4 regions of the Aliiglaciecola sp. SL4 genome follow, and region 1 is predicted to be linked to each of the others. Evidence: predicted binding sites of a transcription regulator. Region 1 holds the regulator's gene; each other region holds the start of a gene.

Region 1 (7,263 bases):
GTGCTTGGGCAACAATTACCCATACCGGCGAAATTTATTTTGAATCAGTTTGTATGTTCATCTTTTTATTACTAATCAGCCGCTTTTTAGAACACCGTTCACGACACCAAGCCAGTCTCATATCTGCCAATATGTTTAAATACATTCCACTGACGGCCATTCAGATAGATAGTGATAACAAGCAAAACTCGGTGTTAGCAAAACACCTTAAACCAGGACAAAAAATACTAGTCCGCCCTGGTGAAACGTTTCCAGTCGATGGGGTGATAACATCTGGCGATGGAAACGTAGATGAGTCCATGTTGACGGGTGAGTCTGAGAAAATCAAAAAGAATATTGGTGACCATGTGTATGGCGGCACCATTAGTCTGTCAGGCTCATTTGAAATAGAAGTTGAAAATGAACTTAAATTATCCTTAGTAAATAAAATACTACGTTTGCAAGAATTAGCCCTTGCCGATAAACCCAAGGCTGCAGTGTATGCTGATGTAGCCTCAAAATATTTTATTGTAATTGTTCTAGGAATTACTCTGATTAGTTATTTCGGTTGGTTAGCTTATCAACCAGATCGGGCATTTTGGGTGGCCATATCGATTTTAGTCGCCACCTGCCCTTGTGCATTAAGCTTAGCAACCCCCACGGCATTAACTAGCGCCATAGCAAAGTTAAACCAATATGGTTTATTGGTAAAAAGAGCAAATATAATTGACGTCATGCCTGATGTCGATACGGTAATTTTTGATAAAACAGGTACCCTCACTAATGGTCACTTTAGTGTAAGTGAAGTTGAGCTATTTAATCATTCAGACGAAAATTTTGTATTCAACTTAGCGGCTGGCATCGAGCAGTATTCTAAACATCCAATCTCCCAAGCGTTTCAATCCAAAACGCCTCTAGAGGTTAATCACGTAGACACCATTGCTGGCAAAGGCTTGCAAGGTACCTATCAATCACAAATTGTAAAGATTGGTAATTTAAGCATTTTAGATGATAAATTAAATTTGCCAGTAAACCCTGATGACTCTCGCGTGTATTTGCAATTAGGCAAACAATTAATCGCCGCATTCACGGTAAAAGATGTAGTCAAAAAAGACGCTAAACAGCTCGTCAATGACCTGAGTAGCAAACAATTAGTGATGTTAAGTGGTGACGCCGAAACAAGTGCTACCTCGGTTGCCAACGCCTTGGGAATTCCCAATGTGTATTTTAGGCAAACTCCTCAACAAAAACTCAATTACATCCAAAGTTTACAAGCTGATGGACATAAAGTGTTGATGATTGGAGATGGTATTAATGACGCGCCTGTATTAGCGGCTGCCGATGTATCTATTGCAGTAGGTGACGCGAGTGACATGGCGAAACGTTCAGCCGATATCATTTTATTAAATTCGAAATTAAGTAATGTAAAATTTGCTGTTAGTATGGCAATCAAGGTACGCCATAAGATTAAACAGAATATGGTCTGGGCTATAGGTTACAACGCACTTATTCTTCCTCTTGCAGTGGCTGGATACTTAAGCCCATGGATGGCCGTTATCGGTATGTCTTTAAGTTCAATCATTGTAGTAGCAAATTCAATTCGTCTGCTCCGTTAATAGGAAACTAAATTGAGTATTATTTATGTATTAATCCCCATCGCTATACTGCTCGTTTTGTTAGCTATCGGGATCTTTTTTTGGGCAGTTAAGTCAAATCAATTTGAAGATTTAGAACGTCAAGGTTACAACATTTTATTCGATGATGACGTAGACAAAAAAGCACCACAAAAAACCCCTAAAACTGATAAAGAATGAACGATATCAGCTGGTTCTCAGCGATTTTAATTGGTCTTGCAGGTAGTGTACATTGTGCAGGGATGTGCGGCGGTATTGTTACCTCATTTACCTTTGCCTTGCCAAAAAATCAGTCACAATGGCCATTTTTAATCGCTTATAATACAGGACGTATTTTATCCTACAGTGTTGCTGGCGCTATCGCCGGACTTTTAGGGCAAGTTGTCACAACCCAATCTTTCATCAACCCACAAGTACTCACCCTGTTTGGTGGGGTATTTATGGTATTACTGGGGCTTTATGTGGGTCAATGGTCTAAATTGCTCACCAAGGTCGAAAAAGTTGGTGCTATTTTTTGGCGTAAAATCAGTCCGTTGTCAAAACGTTTTATTCCCTTTAAACACCCTATGTATGCCGTACCCTATGGTGTGATTTGGGGTTGGCTGCCCTGCGGATTAGTATATTCAACATTAACCTGGAGTGTTTCCACTGGCAGCGCCGTACAAGGTGCGTTGACCATGTTTTGTTTTGGTTTAGGCACACTGCCTATTATGTTAGCAATGGGAGCTAGCGCCACTCAAATCAGAAGTTGGTTAACACAATCCTTAGTAAAACGTAGCGTCGCAGTTTTATTATGTTTATTTGGCTTGATTTTATGTTACCAAGGGATTCATAATTGGTAACGAATGAATTAAGTGGAATTATCTAATGTCTGATTCGAACAAGTTCAGTATTCGCTGCCAAAATTGCAGTTTTAACCACCTTTGCATCCCCGTAGCCCTGAACCAAACAGAAATGGAAAGTTTGGATGAGATAATCGAGCGTAAACGTCCTTTGCATAAAAATGATCAGCTCACTATTCCAGGGCAGAAATTCACCTCCTTATTTGCGGTAAGAACAGGTTCATTTAAATCCTATATTACCTCCCCTGATGGAGAACAACAGATAACCGGGTTTCATTTTCCTGGTGATATTGTTGGTTTCGACGGACTCTTTTCAGACAGTTACCAAAGTTACAACCAAGCCATGGAAACCTCTATGGTGTGTGAGTTACCCTATGACAAGCTTGATACTATGAGCGAGCAACTTCCGTCTTTACGTAAAGAAGTGCTTAAGATCATGAGCACGGAAATAAACCAAGACCATAGTATGATGATGCTATTGAATAAACGTACCGCAGAGGAACGTCTTGCACATTTTTTGGTTAATTTATCTGACCGCTTTCACTCTCGTGGTTTTTCGGAAACAGAGTTCAACTTAACCATGACGCGCAACGAAATAGGTAACCATTTAGGTCTTACCGTAGAAACCGTGAGCCGTTTATTAACCCGTTTTCAAAAAGAAAATATCATAAAAGTAGATGGCAAATTTATCCAGCTCCTCGATTTATCCACCCTTAGAACTAAACTCGGTGAACATGTTTTGCAGAATAAAGCCTGCGGATAAGCCTTTCCTGTTAAGTTGATTTAGGTCAAAACAAATAGTCGGTTAACTGGCAAAATAGCTAAATTACCCATACACTTAAGTTGTAAGTGTAAACCTTTCAAGGGAGTTAACTAATGTCCATATTTAACAAAATACTAGCCGTTGTAGACCCGACCACTGATGATCAGAAAGCGTTTAAACGTGCTCTCTTACTGGCACAAAAAACGGGGGCAAGTGTTACTGCCTTTCTTTCCATTTACGATTTCTCGTATGAAATGACCACTATGTTAACCGTAGATGAACGAGAAACAATGCGCCAAGCTGTGGTGGATGATAAAACTGATTGGCTAGCCAATATCGTTGAGCCCTTGTCAGCTAACTCTTCAACCTCTGTAGATATCAAAGTAGTTTGGCATAATCGTCCTTATGAAAGTGTCTTATTTGAGGTGATTGACCACAGTTATGACTTAATTGTAAAAGGCACTCACGAGCACGACACCTTGAAATCGGTTATTTTCACCCCTACCGATTGGCATATATTAAGAAAATCACCCGTGCCTGTATTGCTTGTCAAAGAACATGACTGGCCAAGCAATGGCAACATTTTAGCGGCTGTAGATGTGGGTAGCGAAGATGATGAGCACCATAGTTTAAATAGAACCATTACGAAAACTGCAGGGATGATGGCTGATTTATTAGAAGGCAAAGTCAACCTTGTTAACTCTTACCCTGGGACACCGGTGAATATTGCCATAGAAATTCCAGAGTTTGATCCCGTTGGTTATACGGAATCAGTCAAGCAGCATCATGCTAAATGTATGCTTGAACATGCACAACAATTCAATATACCTCAAGAAAACCAGCATCTAAGTGAAGGTTTACCTGAAGATGTGATCCCATCAGTTGCTAAAACCATAGATGCAGAGTTAGTAGTGATTGGAACTGTAGGTCGAACAGGGATTACCGCAGCTCTTATTGGTAATACCGCTGAACACACGATCGACTCTCTCAATTGTGATGTTTTAGCCATAAAACCTGAAGGTTTTGAGTGTCCACTCAAGCACTAGTAATACATTAGCAATATCAGAGCAGAACTTTACCTAAAACATTTGAAATTAGAGTGTTTATGTCCTTTATGAGGACAGGTATAATCTGCGCTGATTGCAATGTTTTCTAGGAATATAATGAGTAAGATCGAGTCTCTGTCTGAGAGTAAAAAATACAGTTTCAATAAACTTCAAAAGCGCTTAAGACGAAATGTAGGTAAAGCAATCGCCGATTTCAACATGATCGAGGATGGCGATAAAGTGATGGTTTGCCTGTCTGGCGGTAAAGACAGTTACACTATGCTCGATATTTTGATGTTTCTAAAAAGAATTGCCCCTATAAAGTTTGAAATTATTGCGGTTAATTTAGATCAAAAACAACCTGGCTTCCCCGCGGATGTACTTCCAAGATACTTAGAAAATTTACAAGTACCTTATGAAATTGTCACCGAAGATACCTATTCCATCGTCAAAGATAAAATTCCAGAGGGCAAAACCACTTGTTCCCTTTGTTCAAGGTTACGTAGAGGAATACTGTATAAAACGGCAATACGTTTGGGGGCGACAAAAATCGCTTTGGGACATCACCGCGATGACATGCTCGAAACCTTATTTCTGAACATGTTTCATGGGGGACGCTTAAAATCTATGCCTCCAAAACTCGTCAGCGATGATGGTAAACAAATGGTTATACGACCATTAGCCTATTGCTCTGAAAAAGAAATAACCCAGTATTCCGAACTACTTGAATTTCCGATTATTCCCTGCAATTTGTGTGGCTCTCAAGAGAACTTGCAACGTAAGGTGATTAAAAACATGCTAACAGATTGGAATCAGCGTTTTCCGGGTAGAATAGAGAGTATGTTTAAAGCGATGCAAAATGTGGTTCCTTCCCATCTTGCTGACAATCAATTTTTCGACTTTAAAACTTTAGAAACACAACAAACACCGTTTGAAAACGGTGATATTGGATTTGATCAAGAAGACTTTTCGTCGCCATCCATTAGTAATGATGACACCGTAAATATTATCAATATAAGTTAAGGATCACTTCAATAGATGAAAATTGGATTAGCGTTAGGAAGCGGAGCCGCTCGAGGCTGGGCGCATATCGGAATTATTCAAGCCTTAGAAGAGCTTGGTATTGAAGTAGATGTAGTGGCAGGTTGTTCAATAGGTGCTTACGTTGGTGCCGCTTATGCGAGTAATAAATTAGAACCTCTTGCACAATGGGCTAGTTCTTTATCTGAGTGGCAAGTACTTGGGCTTATGGGGGTTGGCTTTCGTAAAGGCGGACTTGCCAGTGGTATAAAAGTATTTAAAGCCCTTGAAGAGAATTTTTGTGAACGAGAGTTTGAACAATTATCCAAACCATTAGGTGTAGTAGCCACCGATCTCTATAGTGGTAAAGAGGTTTCTTTTACCCAAGGCCCATTAGCCGAAGCGGTGAGAGCATCCTGTGCAATACCCGCTCTTTTTCCGCCAATTGCTTTTAAAGGAAGATGGTTAGTGGATGGTGCTGTGGTAAATCCTGTACCAGTAAACTTATGCCGTCAACTTGGAGCTGATTTCGTTTTTGCGGTCAATTTAAGTGCCGATTTTAGACCTGAAATTCAAGCTCAATATCAGTTGGAACATGAAAATAATCAGAAGCGAACCAATGATTTTTTCAATAAAAGTCACTCGTTTATGCAACGTATTTTTAGTGGTAGATTTAAAAAAGACAGCGAAATTGATGAAGAGGATCTTGAGTCCTTAGAAGATTTAGAGAATATGTCTTTGCATGAAAATGACGAATTGGAAAATGAAGAAGTTTCCCCTTCGTTAGAAATTGATAAGGAAAAACCAGAAAATATAGAAACAGAGTTCACAACTAGCAAAATGAAATTAACCGACAACACCCCTAGCATGTTAGGCGTAATGTCGAACTCTCTTGATATTCTTCAAGCAAGAGTAACGCGTTCTCGTTTAGCCGGAGATCCACCGGATATCCTCATCGAACCTCAACTAAGAGACTTCGGCATCATGGAGTTCCATCGTGCCGCTGAGCTAATTGAAGAGGGACGCCAGAGTGTGAAACGAGTCGCAGCGCAAATTAAATATCAATTACGTCTGGACTAAGTTTTTAAGTTTACTTTGTTATTGCTGTAATTCTGTACGGGGCCTCAGAAAAGCTCACCTGAGCGCCCTGCTCTAACCAATCCTCACTGACTACAACATGATGTTCATCTACGTATAATGCATCCGGTATCGAGTCTCTATCAATGTTATCGAAATAAAACTGTAACCCGCTAACTGGAGGCATTAGGAATGAAAGAAAACTTCCCATATCGTCGAAAAATATAGCGTACTGTTGATACAAATCTTGTAATTCTTGATGAGTGTATTGGGTTTGCAAATAACTGGGTTTTGTTTCCAATTGCACTGACATGTCACACTGATTACTATTTTCACCCAGTTCAAGTTCTACTACAGCTTTAGCTTGTTTTAAGGCTTTTTCGGTCGGTAATAAAAAACGATATTCTGGGGTAATGGTAACCGGAAGGGTTACTTTTTGAGTGACGATATTCGCACTTTGAATTTGGCACAAGCCACCGTTTCTAACATTTTTAAAACCAAATGCGAATTGTAATGCGGGCGTCTCTTCATTATCGATTTTTTTAAGATGGCTATAAAAGCTAGAATACTCAACAGACAGCGTATCAGCCAAAGCAGAACTACAAAAAGTAACCAAAATAAAAATAAAGCTTAAAAATTTCATGCGGGTAAAAACTTCCTATTAAAACGTATCATTTGTATGAGCTCTTTAATGTACTCGTCACCGCGTTCGGAGTAATTTTTCAAGCCTTTTGCTAACTTTTCAGCGGTAATTTGTTGATTACTGTTACGTAATTTGGCTCGTATGTCGCGCAACTGAGCGTAAGCCTGGTGACGGTTAATATTTCGAAAATATGTACTTACAGCATACTCTAAACTGGTAAATTTAGCCACTTCATGAACCGCCCCTTCATTACGACGTT
Region 2 (7,263 bases), on a different contig from region 1:
CTTCGTGGGGAACATGACCAAGGGTAGCAAAAATAACCAACTCACTGTTTTCAATTTCTTCTTGAAAACGCCTTCCTAAATTAACAGGAATAAGACGATCTTCTTGCCCCCAAATAATTAAGGTAGGCTGTTTAATCTCAGGAATTCGGTTAATTAAATCGTTAGACTGAGTTTGTGCAAAGCGCGCTTCTAATGCCTGCCTGTTACCCTCGCGAGTGGTTAATTGATAATAACGATCAACCAATTCAGGCGTTACTTTACGTGGGTCACCATAAACGTTTTTGACACTTTTCACCACTAAACTGCGGGGCAACATGTCGCCTATTAAAAATTTGAGCAGTGGTTTTTGAGAAATGGTGAAGGCTAAAGGTACCGAAGTAGATTGATACGGATATCCACTGGCATCCACTAAAATGAGCTTTTCTACCCGTTGTGGGTAAATCACCGCAGTTGCCCAAGAAATATAACCTCCTAAAGAATTTCCAGCCAAAACAAAACGCTCAACACCTAAATTGTCCATAACATCAATAACGGTCCGACTGTATTGCTCAATTGAATAATCATTTTGCGGATTAGGACCGGTTAAACCAAACCCTGGCAAATCAAAACGTATGACTCTTCGCTGAGATTTTAATGTTTGTGTCCACCCTTCCCAGGTGTGCAAAGAAGCACTGGTACCATGGAGTAAAACGATTGGCAGAGGATCATTTTTAGGGCCTTCATCCCGCAAATGAATTTGCATGCCGTCAACATCAATAAATTGCGAAGGGGCTGGAGCCCATTTAGGTGCAAGTTCAGCAACACTTCTATCAGGTTGTTGGAAGAGGATAAATAACACTGCATATATAGCCACCAGCAGCAGAAGTAGCGACCCTAACAATGTTGCTAATCGTTTAATCATTTACTATCCCATACTGCTTTCGTGTTCATAAAACGTGTCTTCTTTAGGTTATGTTTGTCTGTTTACGCTGAGCATTTTTCAGCAATACAACACTCAATACTATTAAGGGAATATTGGTTGTTACCAGGTTAAATGCCGCCACAACCACTTGTGCAACAAAAATAATGGTGAAAACCAACAAAGCTACCAAATTTAGAGCGCTAAAATAAATGAGTAGGAGATTTTTGTAAAACAAAATTAAGGCGACACCCAAAATGACTTCAGCCAAGTCAGCAATCTGAGTAAAAATCAAACTGTTTTGGGCGTTAAAACCTAGCGCTACCGTGATCACTTTTTCCATCGGGTCGACATGCAATAGTTTAGGAATTAATCCGTGATATATCCAAGCTAAACCTAAGGTGAATCTAGCTAGCTGTACAAGGGATAAATTTAACAGCATTTAAGCTGTTCAAAACGCAGTTTTTTGCGATACAGATAGATAGAAATGAGCAATGGTAAAGGGCAGATAAGAGCAAAAACTGGGTCCCAATCCATGAAAAATAGAGTACAGAGTACGCAGCCCACGGCCCCGCAGATTAAATGAAAACGGTAGAACGAGATACTGTCTTCATAGGCGTCAGGAAACACTAATTTCAACTGCAATTGAAACACGCCCCACACCCCAACTGAACTCAAAATAACGCCAAACACAATCAAATAGCCAATCTCAAAACCACGGCTGATCATATGCATTCCAGTGATAAACCCAGAATTAATAACGCTGATCCAAATGGCGACCACAGCGCACCCCCCCCAAGGGATTCTATCAAAAATACCTTTTTGTTAGTTTTTTTCACCTTGAATCGGGCTCACTTATCTATCTACTCTGACAGAAATATTAGCACGCAAAAACCAAGGTTTTAACACCCTAATAGTGGTAAATGTTTAATTTTGTGGTACTTGAGAGTTAGTTCAATGCAGTAGGATAACACGGTTTCAGGCAACGCCATGTTTAATGGCAGCCCAATAGCGCGACGACCAACGAATTCTAATTCGTCGGCGTAGAGCTCTTTGCAGGTTTCTATTAATGTAGTTTGGCAGTTTACATAAATAAAAATAAAGTCTGGTTCCCTCGGCTTCCAGTCCATTCGTAATGTGCTGCCACTCTTGCAAAGGTAACTGGGTTCTCCCCACTTTAAAGTCTCTTCAAGATTTTTGACCTCAGGGCAGCGAGTTGCCACCTGCAATATAAGCTCACGCAAAGCGAACAAGGCTTCTCGCGGTTTTGCTGGGTAACAAGCAATGAGATCCAACACTGGTTGCCCTGGAGTAAATATCATAATTTTCCTAAATTGACGTTAAATACTCATAATATACAAGGCATTGAAACCATTGCACTAAACAAATTAGGGGCTTAACCATTCCATTGCGGCTTGCGCATCATCAAAGAACTTAATCTCACCTGAGATAAACCAACTGCCTAGTTTTGCAGCATGTTGCTGCCATTTTTGGTTACCGTAGATGGCAATTTTTTGAAATTCATTATTGTGTTTTAAGCCTAGTTTAAAATCGTCCCAGGCCGCTCTTAATTCCCAACCCTCTAATTCAGTTGCATCAATGAATGCATTAACTTTAGGCTCTTTTACTTGTGCCAAAGCGCCATCGATCAAAGGGGTTATGATTTCATAATCTTCATGGGTTAACTTTCCCACTGCTTGCATAGATAAGAAAAAGGTTTTACCAACGCGCTCAATACCAATAGATAAACCGTGTTTTTTAAAAGACATTATTATGACTCCAAGAATTAGGTTTGAAATATAAGTAGAGTGATTCTACTAACCTGATTACAACACGTTAGTACACGGCTCTTTTTGATTGAAATCAAACATTGAGGGATATTTAGCAGTCATATTCACTATCACTGATATTTAAAACCATAAATACTACTGGCAATTTACCACTACAGATAACGCTTCTTTCCAAGCTAACTCAGAGTCAAAATTATCAATAAGACCAGCACTATGGGGTTGCTCAGTAAATGCTCCCATACCATGTTGAATCATGTAGGTTGGGAAGTAACGTGGTTGGCCTAGTTGTTTCAAGGTCTCACACATACCAGCATTATCAGAGGTTTTCTGCTTAACACTCGCTAAAAATGAATCTAGAGCGGATTGCTCAATATCGCCAAAAGCATTCATTCTCAATACCATTATTGCCTGATGCGTCGAACGATCTGCGACCCTTCGGGTGTCAAAATAACCATAGCTCATGGCGACTAGATATAAATCGCTTGCGTTATCAACATCCCCTTGGTCCATGCATGCGGTTAACCCCAAAAACAAATCCGCAGGGGAGTGGGACGGAATCACTTCATTCATGCCAACACAACCCAACGAGGTGCTAGATTGCAAATTGCCTTGAGCTTCATAATTTGTGGTGTTGTTAGTGTCGGTTGTCTGGCAGGCTGACAAACTTAATAACAGCACACTTATCACTATTCTTTTAATTTCCATGGGCAACTTCTTTGTAGTTAAATAATTCATATAAATGGGAGTTAACTGCGATTAGCTCGTACTCACCACCATGTCACTAAACAGCGCAAGGCAAAAACCAAATACAGCCCCCAAAGGTGGAGCCCAGTGTTTATCCAAACGTGATTGCGGAGCAATATCTTGGAATATGATGTACAAAATGCCACCTGAAGCAAACAGCATAATTGCACCTAATACCCCTTGGTAATCTGACAGGAAAATATAACCAACGAGTCCAGCAATTGGACCTAAGGGAATTAACCCTGCCATAGTCAAAAGGGTTTTGCTCGATTTATTGCCATTTTTATTATTGATTTCACGATAACTATTAAAGCCCTCTGGAAGGTTTTGTAGACCAATAAAAATCGCTAACAAAGGCGCTACAGGAGAGCCAAGGGCCACAAGGCCGCCCAACGCGACAGCTTCGGGTATGTAATCCAGCATCATTCCCATAAGTTGTGGTGAATCCTGCTTTTTTAAGCCTAGGCGTCGTTCAATGAAAAAGAAAACAAAGCCACCCAACAGCACAATGGGGATTGAAAACAGCGAACCTTGCATGTTGGCTATACCTTCAGGTACTAATACTACTGCAACAGCGCCTAGTAAAATACCACCACCAAAAGCAATCACTGAATGGCGAACTTCTCGCTCAATCCAAAGCGGCCGTATGTGGTCAAAAGTGGCCAAAATGCCACCTATAAGTATGCAGCTTCCTGATAAACCGGTAAGCAAGACAATGGTTAAAATTTCAGACATTTAATTCCTACAAAACTATAAAAATTGAACAAAGACATAGATAAATGTTAATTATCTTTTGGTTCATTTCTATCACATTTTTTGCAATTCAGCATAAAGCCTATCTTAGCGTTTCTTCCCGTCACCGTTAGCACCCATGGTCGATTCGTCCAAGGTGGAGTATGTCTAACGTGTTGGTTATGACCACAGTCTAGTTCAGCTACCCAATGATTTTCATCATCTTGGTGATACCCCAAAATTGCGCGTTTCATTTTGTCCTTCAACCTGTTAAGAATCGCTCATCAAAGCTTAAAATAGCATTAGAATCAGTCTGCCTACGAACATAATTCCATATTATTTAGTGCCTGATGGAAAATGCGACAATAACCAGAAGTAAAGCATGGATAACATAGCTAACACTAAACTAAAAAATAGCGTATGCAAAATAAATGAGGTAGAAATAAGACCAATAAAAATTAACGACAAAGTATACAAAAGTGTGGGAGGGATGGGTTTATCTACAACGTCATGCAACTTCAATGCTGCAAGTTGTAAAAACAATTTAATAATTAAAAACATGGTTACTCATCCTTGGGTACTGGGTATTAAACCAAAAACTAATTATGGTTGTTTTACTTCAATCAAATCCAACTTGTTACCATACAAATCTTGAAACACCACCACAGTTCCATAGGGCTCTTCCCGAGGTTGCTCATCAAAGACGACACCTTTGGCTAACATCTGCTGATAGTCTCGCCAAAAATCATCAGTTTGAATAATCAAAAAAACGCTGCCTCCAGCTTGATTCCCCACAGCAGCGAGTTGTTGTTCTGACTCTGCTTTGAGCAATAACAAATTACAGCCATGGGAGTTAGCGAGAGAGACCTTTACAAATCGTTGCCCCTCACCCATATCGATGTTTTGAACGATTTGAAAACTTAACTTATCCGTATAAAAATCGATTGCTTCGGCATAACTTTTCACCAGCAACGCCACACTCGTTAATTGTTGTTTAGCCGACTGGCTCATTCCATAATTCCATTTTGTTGATTACATATCACTAAGCAGATACCTAACGATCAAACTTGTTTAATTATTCGGGTGTTTGATCTAGGTTTTTATCTTCCGCTCGTTTTACTCGTATTTTATTACCACCGACCATTTTATAATTTAAGTTTGTGATCGCAGCTTTAGCCTCTCCAGCTTTAGGCATTTCCACAAATCCGAAGCCTTTTGATATGCCACTATCTTGGTCAATAACCAAACTACAAGATTGCACCTTACCAAACTCCTCGAACAAACGTTTTAATTCGTCTTCACTGGTTGTTCGATCTAAATTACGTACTAAAATTTTCATGTAGGTTTCCTAAAAGCGCTGTTAATTGAGGACTCACTTCAGCTTTATCGAGTTGAAGCTTAGTACTTTGCAGAATAGCAAAACGCTGTATCCAGCTAGGCTAATTAGGCAAATAGTTGAGAAATTATAACATCTATAAAAAACAACATCGGCATTAAAAAATCGCCTCATATAAAATATGTCTCATTTACGGGTACTAAATTGATTATGAACCTAGGAATAGATTTGGTTTCTGCCATTTTTTTTCGCCAAATAGAGTAAATCATCGGTACGACGAATAAGTTCAATGACATTACTATCACCATTTGGGTGAGTCGAATACAATCCAATGCTAGCCGTTAAAGTGGGGCCTATGGGTGAGTTTTCGTTTAGTATGTTGAGGGTGCGGATGTGTTCGAGTAGCTTATTAATTAACCCCTTGGCTTGCTGTAAATTAGTATCTCCATACACTATCGCAAACTCTTCTCCACCATAACGAGCACAAATATCACTGGGTCTATGAACATAGTTTTGCAGTATTTCCCCAATGGACTTTAAACACTTATCGCCAACTTGATGTCCATAGCTATCATTTAATAATTTAAAGTAGTCCAAATCAATCATTGCAAGACTAATTGGCATGTTATGGCGATGACATCGCTCCCATTCACTTTCGATAAACTCATTAAAATGGCGACGGTTTGCAACCCCAGTTAATTCATCAATTCGAGATAGATTTAGCACCTTTTCTTCGGCTAGTTTTCGCTCCGTAATATTTTGATGGGAGATAACAAAATAGTTTGCATCTGCAAGACCAAAAGGAGATACCCGCATCATAAACCAGCGGGGCTCATTAGGGCTATGGCAAGGATACTCTAAATAAAAAAGAGAGGAGTTTTGCGCGACAACGCTTCTAATACCATCACCGGCATTTGCCCCAAAATCATCGCCAACAGCAGCGGCTTTATCACATACGTCTAAATAATTAACGCCACGCCAATCATGTCCTACCGTACACTCATTATTGCTACCAAAGGCTGACCAACTTCGATTGACGTATTTAATGTCACCTGCTTCATCAATTACGACAATATGTTCAGTAATCGAGTCAAGAACTAAGCTTAAGAATTCAAATGAATCTTCCATTCCCCACTCCCAAAGTTTTTAATGATTTCACTCCTAGTATAATGATTAATGAATCCGTGTGAATTTAGTTTGCGATTTATACGTGCGACTGACTAAATTTGATCAGTGAGTTAAAAACAAATTTGCCATCCATTAGCGGTGGCGTGGTGAGATTAACAAACAATCCAGATTAGTTCGGTTTTGCGCCTAAGGAAAGACAAAGCAGCTATATCAAAACCAAATAAGCCAACATTAAGGTAGTATAACTTTATGAATTTTATATTAAATTTATGGATAAAAGGTATGCAGCCATATCCGTTAACGTAGAAATGAATATAATGAGCCGCCGTCCAATTGGATGAGCAGTTTATGATTAACGTTAATCTTGGAACACATATGACTACCCACACAGTACGTACGAATAACTATCGCAAAAAAACAATTTACCTAGCCATAAAAGGTATTTTTATGGCAGCTTCAGGACTCACACTCCTTCCTTCACAAGCACTTGCTCAAGTAACAAATACAGAGGAAGAAACCCTCGAGGTTGTTACCGTAACCGCCCGTAAAAAGGTCGAATCAATTCAAGATATCCCTGGCGTTGTAAATGTTCTCAACAACAAGCAACTTCGAGCAAATGGGACTGCAGATGCCCA
Region 3 (7,263 bases), on a different contig from region 1:
CCATGAAAACCTCCCCTGAATGGGTGATACAAGCCAAACAATTAAGTCGTCACTTTGGTGACTTAAAAGCTATTGATCAACTTGATCTTAACGTGGAAAAAAGCACCATTTACGGATTTTTAGGCCCAAATGGATGCGGCAAAACGACCGCAATAAGAATGCTCACGGGTTTGTTGAAACCCACTTCTGGCGAAGTCACAGTATTGGGATTAAAGCTCCCAGATGACGCTGAAAAGCTACGCTTGAAAATGGGCTACATGACGCAAAAGTTTTCGCTGTATAACAATCTAACGGTGAAGGAAAACCTGCAATTCATTGCCAAAATATACGGGATTTCTGGTTTTGCGCAAAAACAGCGGATCAGTGAATTGTTATCGGTTTACGGTTTAGATCAAAAACAGCGGCAACTAGCAGGCAGTTTAAGTGGTGGACAACGACAGCGTCTAGCCCTTGCGGCAGCAACGCTACACAAGCCTCAATTGCTATTTCTAGATGAGCCTACTTCCGCCGTTGACCCTGAAAATCGACGTGAGTTTTGGGAGCAATTATTCGATTTGTGTGAACAAGGTACCAGTATCTTGGTCTCCACTCATTATATGGACGAAGCGGAGCGTTGCCATAAACTGGCTATTTTAGAAAATGGCTTAAAACGAGCAGACGGCAGCCCTGAAGAATTAATGAAAAACATGGCGGCAAAAGTGGTCGAAATAGAAGCTCAGGGGATACGGCAATTAAAACAACAAATTATTACCCTTCCCAATATAATTACCGCTGCGCAATTAGGTGCTAGATTACGAGTATTAGTCAAAGATTCCCAGCCAGATCCATTAGCCTACCTGCAACACCATTCACAACTTGCTAACGACAAACTCAACCTAGTAAGACCAAGTTTAGAGGATGTGTTTATTACCTGTACCGGAGGCGGACGACAATGATCACCGCTTTGTATCGCATCCAAGCAATCTTTTTTAAAGAACTAACCCAATTAAAACGTGACAGAATGACCTTTGGCATGGTGATTATGATCCCATTGGTGCAATTAATTTTATTTGGTTACGCCATCAATACTAATGTTAGACATATTCCTGTGGCACTGGTTGATCATAGCCAAACAGCCCTAAGTAGAGTCCTAGTACAAACGGTTACCGCCACCCAAGTAGTTAAATTCACTGAGCAATACAATGATATTGATAGTGCTCAAAAAGCCATGGAACGCACAGATGTGCGGGCGATTTTATTTATTCCCCACGATCTAAGTCAACGCTTGTCCCGCAGTTCGAGTGTCGGTTTGGGCTTACCTGCTGCCAGTGATGAACAAACCAGTCGTCCTGTTGCACAGTGGGTAGTTGATGGTTCAGACACCATGATTGCAAGCTCCATTAAAAGTTTACGTTCAATGCCCTTGGTTGAGTTGCTGCGCCAACCTGCCAATCGCTCAACACCAACCTTTGAAGTGACACTATTTTATAATCCCGAACAACGGACTGCAGTAAATATAGTGCCAGGTTTGCTGGGCATCATTCTCACCATGACCATGATTATGTTTACCTCTGCAGCTATTGTCAGAGAGAGTGAACATGGCAACATGGAAATGCTAATTACCACGCCAATTAAACCCATAGAATTAATGGTAGGCAAGATCATTCCCTATATATTCATTGGGTTACTCCAAGTGATTATTATTTTAGGCTTGGGTTATTATGTGTTTAATGTACCAGTGAATGGCGGACTGCTGCCCTTATTTGGTGTGACACTGTTGTTTATTGCGGCAAGTTTAGTGTTGGGGCTAGTGATCTCAACCATTGCCACCAATCAATTACAGTCAATGCAAATGACCATCTTTATTTTGTTACCCTCTATACTGCTTTCAGGGTTTATGTTTCCCTATGAAGGTATGCCGTTAACCGCCCAATACATTGCCGAGGCCTTACCCGCTACACATTTTATGCGCTTGATACGAGGCGTTATTCTCAAAGATGTGGAATTTACTGACATGACCTTTGATGTCTATTGGTTATTGCTTTTCACCGTATTGGGATTGGTAGTCGCTTCCTTGCGATTTAAGAAAAACTTAGACTAATCTTATTTATAATTCGGCTATAAAATTAAAATTGAATCGTCTGATTAAGTGTTGGAATGGTTGCCTGCCAACCCACTTTTTTAAACGCTTCTTGTAAAGTCAGTTTGGCTTTTTCTTCACCATGAACCAAGAACAGTTGTGGTTTTTTAGTGGTGAAGCCTGCAGCCCATTGAATTAACTGAGCCTGGCTAGCGTGAGCGGAAAACCCTCCCATGGTATGGATTTGCGCTTTAACTGCGATAGTTTCCCCAGCAATTTTATAAGTTTTTGCGCCGTCCACTAATGCTCTTCCGGGCGTGCCAATTGCTTGAAAACCAACAAAAATCACATGAGACTGTTTACGCCATAAATTGTGTTTTAAATGATGGCGTATTCTGCCGCCATTACACATCCCACTACCGGCAATAAAAATAGCTCCTCTGTCGATTTGATTCAGCGCCATAGACTCCTCAGTACTACTTGAATATCGCAATACCGGTAAAAATTTATGAAGACTTTGTTGATTGTTTTGTCCGCCCATTGCTGCACGGTCATCTTCATTAAACACATTTTGGTAGCGATGATAAATTTCCGTAACCGCAATCGCCATGGGGCTATCTAGAAAAACAGCTTGTTGTTTTAATTTACCTTTTTGATATAACTCACCGAGTCGAAAAATTATCTCTTGGGTTCTACCAACCGCAAAGGAGGGAATTAAAATATTGCCACCGTTTTCAGAAGCCTCGGTTATAACATCTTCAAACTCCTGCAATGTCGCTTCCATAGAGCGATGCTCGCGATCACCATAAGTGGATTCAAGCAGCAATACATCTGCCTCTTTAACCAACTCAGGATCGTTTAACAATGCCGCTTGTGAATTGCCAAGATCACCAGAAAACACTAACTTTTTAGCCCCGCCCTGCTCATCTATCAGCACCTCTACAATGGCAGATCCAAGGATATGACCAGCATCAAGAAAATGAATAGATACATCTTCTGTAATTTCACGTTTTTGGTGATATTTGATACCAATACAGTCGTCTAATGTTGTTTCCACATCTTGCAGGTTATACAGGGGTTCAAGCTCTTCTTTACCGGCGCGGCGACGACGTTTGTTTTCCCATTCAACATCTCGCTGTTGCAAAGATGCGGCGTCCTTAAGCAACACCTCTATTAACTCTTTTGTAGCCGAGGTCATATAGATTGGACACGTTAAGCCCTGAGAAATTAATAAGGGTAAACGACCAGAGTGATCCAAATGGGCGTGGGAAAGCACAACACCATCTAGTTGGCTGACATCAAAGGGTAACGGCTTTAAGTTTGCCTCTTCCTCCACTCTTCGGCCTTGAAACAAACCACAATCTAGCAAAATCTTGCTATTCTCGGTTTGCAGTAAATACATAGAGCCCGTTACGCCTTCAATAGCACCGTAAAACGTCAATTTAGCCATGGTTCTCTCCAAATGTAATCTGATATTGGCCTAGGCAACTCAGAATTTGCAGGTACTCGGCGTTAGTTAGTCTAAAATAGTATCCGTGAACCCGTGTAAAAGCCGTTAAAACTAGCGACTAGTGTCAACTGAGCTTTGAATATTGCATAGGATTGACTAAGCGCTACTGCCTAACAATAAGCACATCAACCGTCAGCCGGTTGAGGATTTTTTCAGCCGTATTGCCGATTAACATTCCTTTGATTCCCTTGCGACCAACGTTACCAATGACGACCAAGTTCGCTTTCATTTTGCTGGCGACCGAAGGGATCAAAGCATAGGCAGAGCCGGCCTCAATTTTCACTGTATAGTCAGTAAACACACCTGTATCTTCTACAATTTTTTCAAGTTTATCTTTGGATAACTTACCTTTTTTAACCATCACCTCACCGGGCTCAGTTATATCAAATTCTTGTTTTATACGCGGAATGGGGATCACCCCTAAAACAGAAACATCCGCTGACAACTGCTTGGCGATATGTGCAGAGGTATTCAGGACTTTGTCGTTTAATTCTTTTTGGGCATCGGTTCTAGTGAAAATATCAACAGTGCCTAGCAACTTAAACTGACCGCGCCAGCGATTATCACCACATAACAAGACACTGGATTTAATCGGGCCTTTTAGTGCCGCTTTGATCAGTGAAAAGTCCAATTCTTCCCGTCCCAATTGAGGACGGTGAATGAATGTGGTATCGAATTCGTCATGGCTGAGAGTTTTAAACAGTAACTCTTCGCGCTCTGCTGCGGATGTAACTGTCTCCATTAGAATTGTTATTTTGCATGCATCTGCCACTTCACTGTTAATTAAGGTAGTCAGTCCCTCAACGTTAGAATCAAGTAAATCATTAGCTATATACAGCACCGTAATACTGGAAGGCGCAAACTTTAATGCCTTTTTTAGCATCGGCTTAACACTTTCTTTCCTCTCGGCAACAACTAAAATATGTTTCATCATCCTTCCTTAATTTATATTAGACTCATCTTAGATTGGGAATTCAATTGCACCTTAAGCATAGTTTAAATCTGCTTAAATTGACTGATCCACATCAATATCTAGCGAGATAAAGTACCGAATTATTTACAAGGGATTCGCTATACCAAGAGAAGCAAGTAAGTTAAGTAAAAGGCACAAGATTTTTTAAGAAGCGTTAGTTTTTTAAAGCTGCCAAGCTAGCCTGTAAAACGAAAGGTAAAAACCAATTCTCAGAAGCTTAACCTGCAAATGTAGGGGAATTATGTAGTGATAAAGTTTTTTTGTAGCATGGCCTTTAGGCCACGGGTATTTAAGCCACGAACATCAAACACCGCCAACGCGGGACTAAAGCCACCGCCTACAGGATGACAAAATAGATAAAAACAACCCGTAGCATGGCCTTTAGGCCATGGGTACTTAAGCCACGAACATCAAACACCACAAGCACGGGGCTAAAGCCACCGTCTACAGGATGGCAAAATAAATAAAGACAACCTGTAGCATGGCCTTTAGGCCATGGGTACTTAAGCCACGAACATCAAACACCGCCAACGCGGGGCTAAAGCCACCGCCTACAGGGGTGGCTAAACAAATGAACTAGCGTTAACTCCCCAACAATGGGTAAGGTATAAACTCTGTTGAGTCATTGGGTATGTTAGGAAACTTTTTATCAATCCATTGTTGTTTGGCAAGCTCAATTCGCTCTTTTTTGCTGGAAACAAAGTTCCAATCAACATAGCGTTCACCTAGGTGCTCGCCGCCAATTAATGCGATCTGACTATCTTGTGTTGCTTTCACCACGACATTTTCTGCTGAATCTAACACCACCATTGTATGCTGAGTCACTGGGGTATCTTTCAACTTAACATCACCCGAAACCACATACAGTCCTCTTTGGGCCGCATTAGATAATTCCAACGACTGCCCTGCTTTTATTTGCGCTTCAATATAAAGGGTTGGGCTAAAAGTTTTCACCGGTGACGTTACACCATAAGCAGAGCCTATCATTACGCGGATTGCCACACCGTTAATTTCCAACTGAGGTAAGGTATTTGCCGAATAATGATGAAACGAAGGTGCTGTCTCTTCATCTTTTTCAGGTAAGGCTAACCAAAGTTGTAGACCATGAACCGAATGAGGCCGATTTTTCACATCTGCAGATTCGCGCTCAGAGTGAACCATGCCGGAGCCAGTTACCATAAGATTTAAATCTCCTGGACGAATGCGCTGTTCACTGCCAATTGAATCTCTATGTAAAATTTCACCATCAAATAAATAGGTAACGGTGGCAATATTAATGTGCGGATGTGGCCTAACATCAATGCCTTGTCCTGGAGAGAAAGATGCTGGCCCCATATGATCAAAGAAAATAAAAGGACCAATGCTTTTTACCTGTTGATTAGGTAAGGTTCGACGAACAGAAAAACCGCCAAGATCTTTTTCCTTAGGATGGATTAGCTGCACAATAGCACCGCAACCGGATACCAACTCACAGGGCATTTCTACCACTTGACTTTGATTACTCATATTCACTCCTAAGATTTTAATTGAACACGCCAGGAAACTAATGCTGACATCAATTTCCCAATAAAATCACGAGTGGATTGATCGGTTAGCTTGCCGTTTTCATCAAACTTATCGTGCACCGACGCTATCATCACTTCGGGTTTATTGATTATATGCACATCCAAATAAATCATAATTTGTCGCAAGTGATATTGTGCTCTAGCCCCGCCCAATATACCCATACTAGCACTCATTAAGGCTGCAGGTTTACCCGCAAATGGTTGAGGTTGTTGTCTGGAAAGCCAATCGATGGCATTTTTTAATACCCCAGGAACGGAATAATTGTATTCAGGGGTAGCAAATAAAATAGCATCGGCATTCGCCACTTTTTGGGCAAGATCCAGCACGGCTTTTGGAGTCTGCTCACCATCCAATTCTTGGTTGTAAAGGGGGAGAACGCTGATATCCAATAGCTCTAGGGTGGTATTTTCTGGCAACAGCTCTGATGCTGCCTTAACGGCAGCCGTATTATAAGATGATTCTCTTAAGCTTCCCGAGAAAGCCACAATATGTGTTGTAGTTGTCATTTTCATTCCTCTGCAATTTAAATTAACTGTTTAAAAAAGATCAGAACGCATTTAGAGGATTCTAAATGCGCGCTAAGTTACCGAATTTTCCAGTTTGGAAGTCAGTAAAAGCTTGTTTTATCTCGGCATCACTGTTCATTACAAATGGACCGTAGCCAACGATAGGTTCATCAATTGGTTTACCTGCCAAGACAAGCAATTTGCTATCATCAATGGCTTCTACTTCAAGTCCCTCACCGGATTGGGATAAAATTATCGTTCGCTCTTTCGATACCACCTGCCCATTGACCTTTACTTTGCCTTCACGAACAATCACCAATGCCGACCATCCATCTGCAATTGGCAAGGTGTAACGAGCAGTTGCCTCAATCTCACCATCAGCCACCAAAATAGGGCTGTGAGTTGAAGCAGGTCCTTTCAGACCGTCAAGTTCACCAGCAATGATCCGTAATGCCCCTTTGTCATCGGGCAAGATGACAGACGGAATTTGTGCCTCAGTAATTTCCTGATACTTAGGCGTATTCATCTTGTCGCGCTTAGGTAGATTGACCCATAATTGCATCATCTCTAACTTGCCACCGGATTTGGCAAAGTCGTTTGTATGAAACTCCTCGTGTAAAATTCCCTTGGCTGCCGTCATCCACTGAAC
Region 4 (7,263 bases), on a different contig from region 1:
CTTGACGTACATCAACATCATCAAATGATGATTTCACCAACTGTTGGCAAGCATCAAAGTCATCTTCGATAGCCACAGTGTGGATGTTATCACCCAATGTTGTGAAGAGTTTTTCCTGTAGAAGACTAATTTTGCCTTTCGGATACAAAATAACCACATTGATATTATCTAAACCATGGAATGCATGAGCTACTGCAGCACCTGTATCACCTGAGGTAGCGGTTAAGATAGTTATGGGTTCACCTTTAGCGATAACTGACAGTACATGGGCCATAAAACGGCCACCAAAGTCTTTAAACGCCAGCGTCGGACCGTGGAACAATTCTAGACTGTAAATACCGTCGGTCACTTTTGCTAAAGGGGCTCCAAAAGCAAAGGCTTTTTCAACAATGCCTTGAATCTCTGCTTTTGGCAGTTCATCACCAATCAATTGGGACAATATTTCCACCGAACGAGGTACGAATGGCATATCCAAAATTGCCTGAATATTTTCGAATTTAGGAAATTCCTTCGGAAAATACAGCCCTTGGTTTTTACCTAAGCCTTTTTTTACTGCTTCAGCGAAATTTACTTGGTCGCTGTCATCTTTTAAATTAAACAATTCCACTTAATTACTACCTTTATTTTATCGGTTTACCAGCATCTTGGGGCCGGTTTAAGAGACCACAGCACCTTGTGTATCAATCTGGCAAATATGACTAAAACCAGTGTCATTCTGAATATAGTTTTCAGATAACCAATTTTGAATACCTTGTGCTTGCTCTAAATTATTACAAACTGCAAATACGGTTGGGCCCGAACCAGAAATACCAAAGGCTAGACCACCATTATTCATTACATAGTCTCTGCTTTCATCAAACTTCGGTAGCAAAGATTTACGATAGGGCTCAGCTATTACATCCTTCATTACTGCGGCTGCAAGGGCTTCATCTTTTCGATAACTTGCATCTACAAATACAGCAAGTTGTTGTCCAAAGGTGATGGTTTGTGCCATTGGGATCTGCTTAGGCAAAATGTCTCGGGCTGCTGCCGTCGAAACACTGATACCTGAAAAACATGCCACCCAATACCAGTTCTCAAATACCGGTAAAGACAAAACGATTTTGTCTGATTGGCTATTCATCAACGTTAAACCACCCACAAAACATGGCGCGACATTATCGTAATGCACACTACCACTGATTTGTCCTTCCAATTCACCCATCATCAATAGTAACTCGTTTGCTTCAAAGGGTTCATCAAAAAATTGATTTAAACCATGTAACGCAGCCACTATCGAACTCGCACTTGAACCCAGCCCACTACCTATGGGTAAGTTTTTGTACAAAACCATTGCCACTTCCGCAGTGGGTAAGCCACGCTCAAGCAATTTTTTAGTGAATAAAGTGTAGCAGTGAAAAACAATATTTGATTGCGGATCTGCAGGTAACTTATCTGCAAAGCGTCCTTCAACCTTTAAACTAAAGGTATCAGCAGAGCTAACATCCACTTGATCACCCAATGGGCTACCATCGATAGGGGTTAATGCAGCACCTAGTAAGTCAAAACCAAGACTAACATTGCCAATTGATGCAGGCGCGTAAGCTGAAATGCTTTTATTCATCGATTAGATATCCTGTTTCCATGGCATAGTACGAAGTACATCGGCAAATACACCAGCTGCTGTTACCGTTGCGCCAGCGCCGTAACCGCGAATCACATAAGGAATCGGCTGATAATAATGACTATGGATTGCTAAGGCATTCTCACCTTCTTTAATTGCATATAAAGGGTGAGTATTATCAACGGCTTTTAGGGCAACCTTACACTGGCCATTTTCAATTGAGCCAACATAACGTAACACTTGCCCTTTGTTTTTAGCCTCTTCGACAAGTTTTAAATAATGGCCATCCAAGCTTGGTAGATTGGCCATAAAGTCGTCAATGCTGCCACTTGCATCAAAAGAGTCAGGCAAAACAGATTCTATTTCAATATCACTTAACTCTAACTCAAGGTCGGATTCGCGAGCCATTATTAACAGTTTTCTAGCCACATCCATACCCGACAAATCATCCCGCGGATCAGGCTCTGTAAAACCATTCTGTTTAGCGATTTGAGTGGCCTCTGACAAACTATGGCCTTCATCTAACTTACCGAATACGAATGATAAGGAACCCGATAAAATACCTTCGAAACGTTTTAATTCATCACCTGCGTAAATCAATTTTTGTAAATTATCGATGACTGGCAGTCCAGCACCTACAGTGGTTTCATATAAAAACTGACGGTTGGTTTGCTGTGCCATGGAACGCAGTTTTTTGTAATAAGCAATTTCGCGGGTATTGGCTTTTTTGTTTGGCGTTACTACATGGAAACCGGCAGACATAAAATCAGCATATTGGCCAGCAATGTCTTCATTACTCGTACAGTCAACAACGACCGGGTTAATTAGGCTGTTTTGCTTAACAAATTCGCTCAAATTCTCTACCGAAAGAGTTTTCTCTGAGTTATCTAGATCTGCTTGCCATTCACTTTGCAGGTCAATACCACCAGTTTGTAATAATAACTTACGACTATTGGCAACTCCGTATACTTTTAAACTAATACCACGCTCGAATAACGGTTGTTGTTGACGAGCCATTTGTTCCAGTAACTCTTTTCCTACGTTGCCGCACCCCACGAGGAAAATATCAATGGAGTGGGTATTCGAGAAAAAATTCTGATGCACAACCTTCACTGCCTCTTTTGCACGGTTACTCTCAATAACTGTGGAAATTGAACGCTCAGATGACCCTTGCGCAATCGCAACGTTATTCACTCTAGCTTGCGCCAAAGAGCTAAAGAACTTCGCAGCCAAGCCCTTAGAATGACGCATACCATCACCCACAAGAGTTACAATGGCCAATTCATGGCGTACTTCAATGGGATCCAATAGGTTATTGGCAAGCTCAAGGGCAAACGCATCTTCTAACAGATTCTGTGCTTTTTCGGCGTCTTTGCTGTGGATACAGAAACTAATGCTATATTCAGAAGAAGACTGAGTAATTAAGCTAATGGAGATATTCGCGTTAGACATCACTTCAAACACACGACTCGCCATGCCTACCATACCTTTCATACCAGGGCCGGCAACATTAAACATAGTCATGTCATCAAGATGAGAGATGCCTTTAACGCTGGTCCAAATATCACTCGATTCTTTACCAATTAAAGTTCCAGGAGCAGCAGGATTTAAGGTATTACGAATCAAACAGGGAATATGGTGTTGAGCGATAGGACCAATAGTTTTAGGATGCAACACTTTCGCACCGAAGTAAGACAGCTCCATGGCTTCTTGATAAGTGAGCTTGTCGAGAAGTACTGCGCCATCCACTTGGTTAGGATCAGCATTGTAAACTCCATCCACATCCGTCCAAATCTCACAACATTCTGCGTCTAAACACGCAGCAAGAATGGCCGCGGAATAGTCGGAACCGTTACGTCCGAGGGTCACTTTCTCGCCTTCGGCGTTTACTGCAACAAAACCCGGCATAATTAATATTTCAGATTCATCGTAAACAAACTCCGAAAAGCGTGCTTTGCTCACTGCAACATCGGCAATGCTATCTAAGTATTCACCCTCGGCAACGATATAATTAACCGGATCAATAATGTGATTTTTTTGGCCTAGTGCGCTCAGTATTTCACTGAAAATATTGACGCTGACATATTCGCCCATACTTAAAATTTTGGCGGTAATTTGGTCGGGAGCACAACGCAGTAACTGAATGCCATTTAAATGCTGCTTCAATTCAACTAAAATTGTATCTATAAAGCTACTTAAACGGGCTTTGCGGAAAGCAGGCAATTGCTCAGCTAGGTCGCTAGTAATACCATTTAACGTCATGTCTAATTTTGCATACAATTCGCCAAAGTCATTTCCCGCACTCGCTTGTTCACATAACAACGACAATGCATTTGTCACTCCCTTTGGAGCTGATAAAACCACTGCTGCACCATTTTCTTCATGGCTAGCTAAACTGATGTCTTTAACCGACAAATAACGTTTAGCATCGGCCATTGAAGATCCACCAAATTTCAACACCTTCATTTATTGCTCCTGTTTACTTCTGTTCCGCTGCTTGAGATTCGCATTCTAATTTCGCAATTTAACCCAACTCTAAAGCCAACTATTTGTTGTGTAGCCAAATAAAGTAGGCAAATAATTTTACTGTAAATAACAAAAAGCCCGCTTGAGTCGCGGGCTTTTTTAAATTTCTTTAAGCACTAGCCAGCGACCAACTCGTTTGAGGTGGTAATCATAATCATGCCGATGGTGCTTATTATTATTTTCATGGGCTTCAATTTGCCGTATAGACGTCTATATGTCAACCATCAAAGGGTGATTTGTTGGCGATTTATGATCATTTATGCTGTTCTAATAACTCTAAGGTAGAATTTAATGGATTGAATAGGTATTTCACATCTTCACACGAGTAAATTTTCAACCTTTACTGCAATTTACTTTGTAATGAATCCTTCGTTAACGAATGACTGGGTCCGAGCAAACAGATTAATCTATTATTGAGGAGTTTAGAATCTGAAAATAAGACTTCACTCTATTCCCCATGCTGTCTGAAGCCGGTTAGGGGTGGTAAATTTCAGCTAATATTGATGTGAATCATATATTTGCCACTATTTTATGGGTAGTATAAGAATTGATAAAAACTTCAGATTGATAATGATTAAGGAGCAATTATGTATAAAACAATCCTGTGTGCAATTGAGGCGTCTACAGAAGGGAAACAAGTTCTCGCTAAAGCTGCTGAAATGGCAGAGTTGTATGGCAGTAAGTTAATTGTTATGCATGTTTTACCCTACAAGTTACTGCCTAAGGATTATCAAAAAGAACTGAAAGACAAGATATCTCCTAAAATTGAAGAATTGTGCGCAGGCTTCAATGTCCCTAAAAAGAACCGAATCATTAAGGTTGGTAAACCTTATGAGCTAATATGCAATGAAGGGATTAAACGAAAAGCTGACTTGATAATGCTAGGCACACACTCTAAAAAAGGCATTCAGGCATTAATCGGTTCTACCGCGAATGGCGTAGCAAACTATGCAGACTGTGATGTTTCATTAGTAAGAATTGCAAAGTCTAGCAAATAAACATTGAAAAAATAAAAAAATCAAAGGGGTCAGATACGTTGAAATGTCTCTTCGGCCCCTAACTTTCTATTCAACCAAACTGGGTTTAAGTTTTTCCCGAAACTCAAATCTGACGTTATTTAGTGCAAATTACCTTTGAACTCGTTTGCCAGTTGAATAAAGAGTTCTACCTTTTGCGGTTCAATATCTTTGAGCATAGTGTTGAAAACTTGTTTTTCAATTTTGTTAAATTTGTCGAGATATTGTGTTCCCTTGCCAGATAACGACAAAATTTGACTACGGCCATCGTTTTTATTACTGGTTTTAATGACTAACTCTTGATTGACGAGCTCTTTAATCAAACGATTAATTTGAGCTTTATCCCGTGCCATAAAAGTAGCCAGTTTCTGTCCCGTGCAATTTTCAATCTTAGAGATCACCTTTAATGACTTTAAATGCATAGGTGATAAGTCTGAATCTAATTGTTTAACCTGCTCAATAATCTTATTGCGTACAGTATGAAAAAGGCTAAACAACGCTTCATTTAATTCCATTATTTCTCCACATCTAGAAACCCACCAGCAAATTAATTGATATTATCAACCAACATCAATATGGTAGACTTTATCAACTTTATTTAATTGGATACTAAAATGCAACTTAAGTTAAAAAATGTGCTGGTGATATTCACAATTCTCAGCACTTTAGTTGCTGCAATTACAGCTATTATGACATACGCAAATTTGCAGCCAACACAAAGTTTTTTAAACAGCTGGCTCAACTCCTATATATTTGCCTTAGTGGTGATGCTGCCAACTAGTGGTTTAATCTTTATTGTCATGAACAAATTGGTCGAATTGCTTTTTTCAACCCTCACAAATATACAGCAAAAGCTGCTCCATGGTGTTTTTATGGCGGTAGTCATGGAATCTGTAATGGCAATAGTAACTACTGTGGTCAATCACGAATATGTCACCTTTGCACAATATAGCCGTTTAATGTTCAGCAGTTTTTTGTATGCCTTGCCCATAGGATTAGGATTCTCATGTTTAATGGTGTTTGTGATCCGCCCCAAACTGCAACGATTTTTAGCTCAACCAACAACCAATAACCTTTAATAAGAGGAGAAAATTATGGAACCTAGAATGCGCAGGACGACGGTACATTCAGTTATTGACTTATCTCCGCACATGAGACGGATAATTTTAAGTGGTGAGGAACTTAAAGACTTCCCTAATGATAAAAAAAGTGCTCACGTGAAAGCTATTTTTCCAAATCCTAACTCTACTGAGAAATTGCCTAAACTAGGTATGTATATTGGATTCAAAAAATGGATGCATTCATACACTGTGCGGGAATTTGATAAACGGAATAATCAACTGACTATAGATTTTGCTGTACATGACCACCAAGGGCTAGCCTGCAATTGGGCCGCCTCAGCAATACCTGGTGATTTTTTAGGGATTGCTGGACCAGGAGAGACTAAGCATGCTGACTTAAATGCTCCTAGGCATCTTTTTTTCGGTGATATAACCGCCCTACCCGCCATCGCCGGCACATTGAAAAAATTGCCCTCAAATGCCCAAGGCTCTGCTTGGACTCAAGTGCCTGAACAATCAGATAAACAAGTGTTACATGGCCCTGACGGTATTAGCATTAACTGGCAAATCACTCCTAATAAGTTAACTAAAGACTTCTTATTAGCGCTGTCGTCACAACCGACAGATCTGCGAAACGCCGCTATTTTTATTGCTGCCGAAGCTGGCATAGTCAGACAATTCAAATCGTATTTAAATGCACATTGCCAATATGACAAACAAAAGCTGTACGCTAGCGCCTACTGGAATCAGAAAAAGTAATGCGCTAGACATTGGGTACGGTGAATCATAAAACTGGTGTAAAGTGTCAGCTAACATCCAAATCAGAATAACAGGAAAGTACTTTTTAAATGGCTTTCGATACCCAAGCAATCAATAAATCACGCCAGAATTTAACCGACTATGATGAAATATGGCTGTTCGGTTATGGCTCCCTTATATATAAGGTAGACTTCGAGTTTATTGCCAGTGAATATGCTTATATTACTGGATTTTCACGGCGTTTTTGGCAAGGCAGTCATGATCACCGAGGCACACCAGAATACCCAGGAAGAGTGCT

Evidence for each region. Region 1 encodes FNR, which switches genes on or off when oxygen is low (the NO sensors DNR and NnrR bind a similar motif). Its sites were predicted from a motif close to TTGATCTAGATCAA; they were not measured.
Region 2: AB6T38_RS07175 (STAS/SEC14 domain-containing protein) is a predicted target of FNR. The motif match lies at 2,752-2,765, and genes of this name have one in related genera.
Region 3: AB6T38_RS02530 (universal stress protein) is a predicted target of FNR. The motif match lies at 4,585-4,598, and genes of this name have one in related genera.
Region 4: AB6T38_RS13735 (universal stress protein) is a predicted target of FNR. The motif match lies at 4,630-4,643, and genes of this name have one in related genera.

What each region holds. Positions count from the first base shown of each region.
Region 1 covers NZ_JBGOSE010000002.1:34,373-41,635, reverse strand. The annotation lists gene AB6T38_RS03900 (heavy metal translocating P-type ATPase) at 1-1,595, shown strand, start outside; gene ccoS (cbb3-type cytochrome oxidase assembly protein CcoS) at 1,608-1,793, shown strand; gene AB6T38_RS03890 (sulfite exporter TauE/SafE family protein) at 1,790-2,455, shown strand; gene fnr (fumarate/nitrate reduction transcriptional regulator Fnr) at 2,481-3,218, shown strand; gene uspE (universal stress protein UspE) at 3,332-4,264, shown strand; gene ttcA (tRNA 2-thiocytidine(32) synthetase TtcA) at 4,400-5,287, shown strand; gene AB6T38_RS03870 (patatin-like phospholipase family protein) at 5,303-6,364, shown strand; gene AB6T38_RS03865 (DUF2987 domain-containing protein) at 6,375-7,004, opposite strand; gene AB6T38_RS03860 (glucosaminidase domain-containing protein) at 7,001-7,263, opposite strand, start outside.
Region 2 covers NZ_JBGOSE010000004.1:22,199-29,461, reverse strand. The annotation lists gene AB6T38_RS07195 (alpha/beta fold hydrolase) at 1-901, opposite strand, end outside; gene AB6T38_RS07190 (DoxX-like family protein) at 945-1,340, opposite strand; gene AB6T38_RS07185 (hypothetical protein) at 1,331-1,681, opposite strand; gene AB6T38_RS07180 (DUF1801 domain-containing protein) at 1,801-2,220, opposite strand; gene AB6T38_RS07175 (STAS/SEC14 domain-containing protein) at 2,287-2,667, opposite strand; gene AB6T38_RS07170 (hypothetical protein) at 2,824-3,393, opposite strand; gene AB6T38_RS07165 (ZIP family metal transporter) at 3,445-4,167, opposite strand; gene AB6T38_RS07160 (DUF3565 domain-containing protein) at 4,215-4,418, opposite strand; gene AB6T38_RS07155 (hypothetical protein) at 4,501-4,725, opposite strand; gene AB6T38_RS07150 (VOC family protein) at 4,768-5,175, opposite strand; gene AB6T38_RS07145 (RNA-binding protein) at 5,240-5,503, opposite strand; gene AB6T38_RS07140 (diguanylate cyclase) at 5,717-6,628, opposite strand; gene AB6T38_RS07135 (TonB-dependent receptor) at 7,004-7,263, shown strand, end outside.
Region 3 covers NZ_JBGOSE010000001.1:553,130-560,392, reverse strand. The annotation lists gene AB6T38_RS02545 (ATP-binding cassette domain-containing protein) at 3-935, shown strand; gene AB6T38_RS02540 (ABC transporter permease) at 932-2,080, shown strand; gene AB6T38_RS02535 (MBL fold metallo-hydrolase RNA specificity domain-containing protein) at 2,106-3,509, opposite strand; gene AB6T38_RS02530 (universal stress protein) at 3,673-4,500, opposite strand; gene AB6T38_RS02525 (pirin family protein) at 5,125-6,048, opposite strand; gene AB6T38_RS02520 (NADPH-dependent FMN reductase) at 6,057-6,614, opposite strand; gene AB6T38_RS02515 (pirin family protein) at 6,676-7,263, opposite strand, start outside.
Region 4 covers NZ_JBGOSE010000009.1:96,737-103,999, forward strand. The annotation lists gene thrC (threonine synthase) at 1-607, opposite strand, end outside; gene thrB (homoserine kinase) at 656-1,603, opposite strand; gene thrA (bifunctional aspartate kinase/homoserine dehydrogenase I) at 1,607-4,069, opposite strand; gene AB6T38_RS13735 (universal stress protein) at 4,717-5,127, shown strand; gene AB6T38_RS13740 (MarR family winged helix-turn-helix transcriptional regulator) at 5,247-5,660, opposite strand; gene AB6T38_RS13745 (DUF2798 domain-containing protein) at 5,760-6,224, shown strand; gene AB6T38_RS13750 (siderophore-interacting protein) at 6,240-6,965, shown strand; gene AB6T38_RS13755 (gamma-glutamylcyclotransferase) at 7,055-7,263, shown strand, end outside.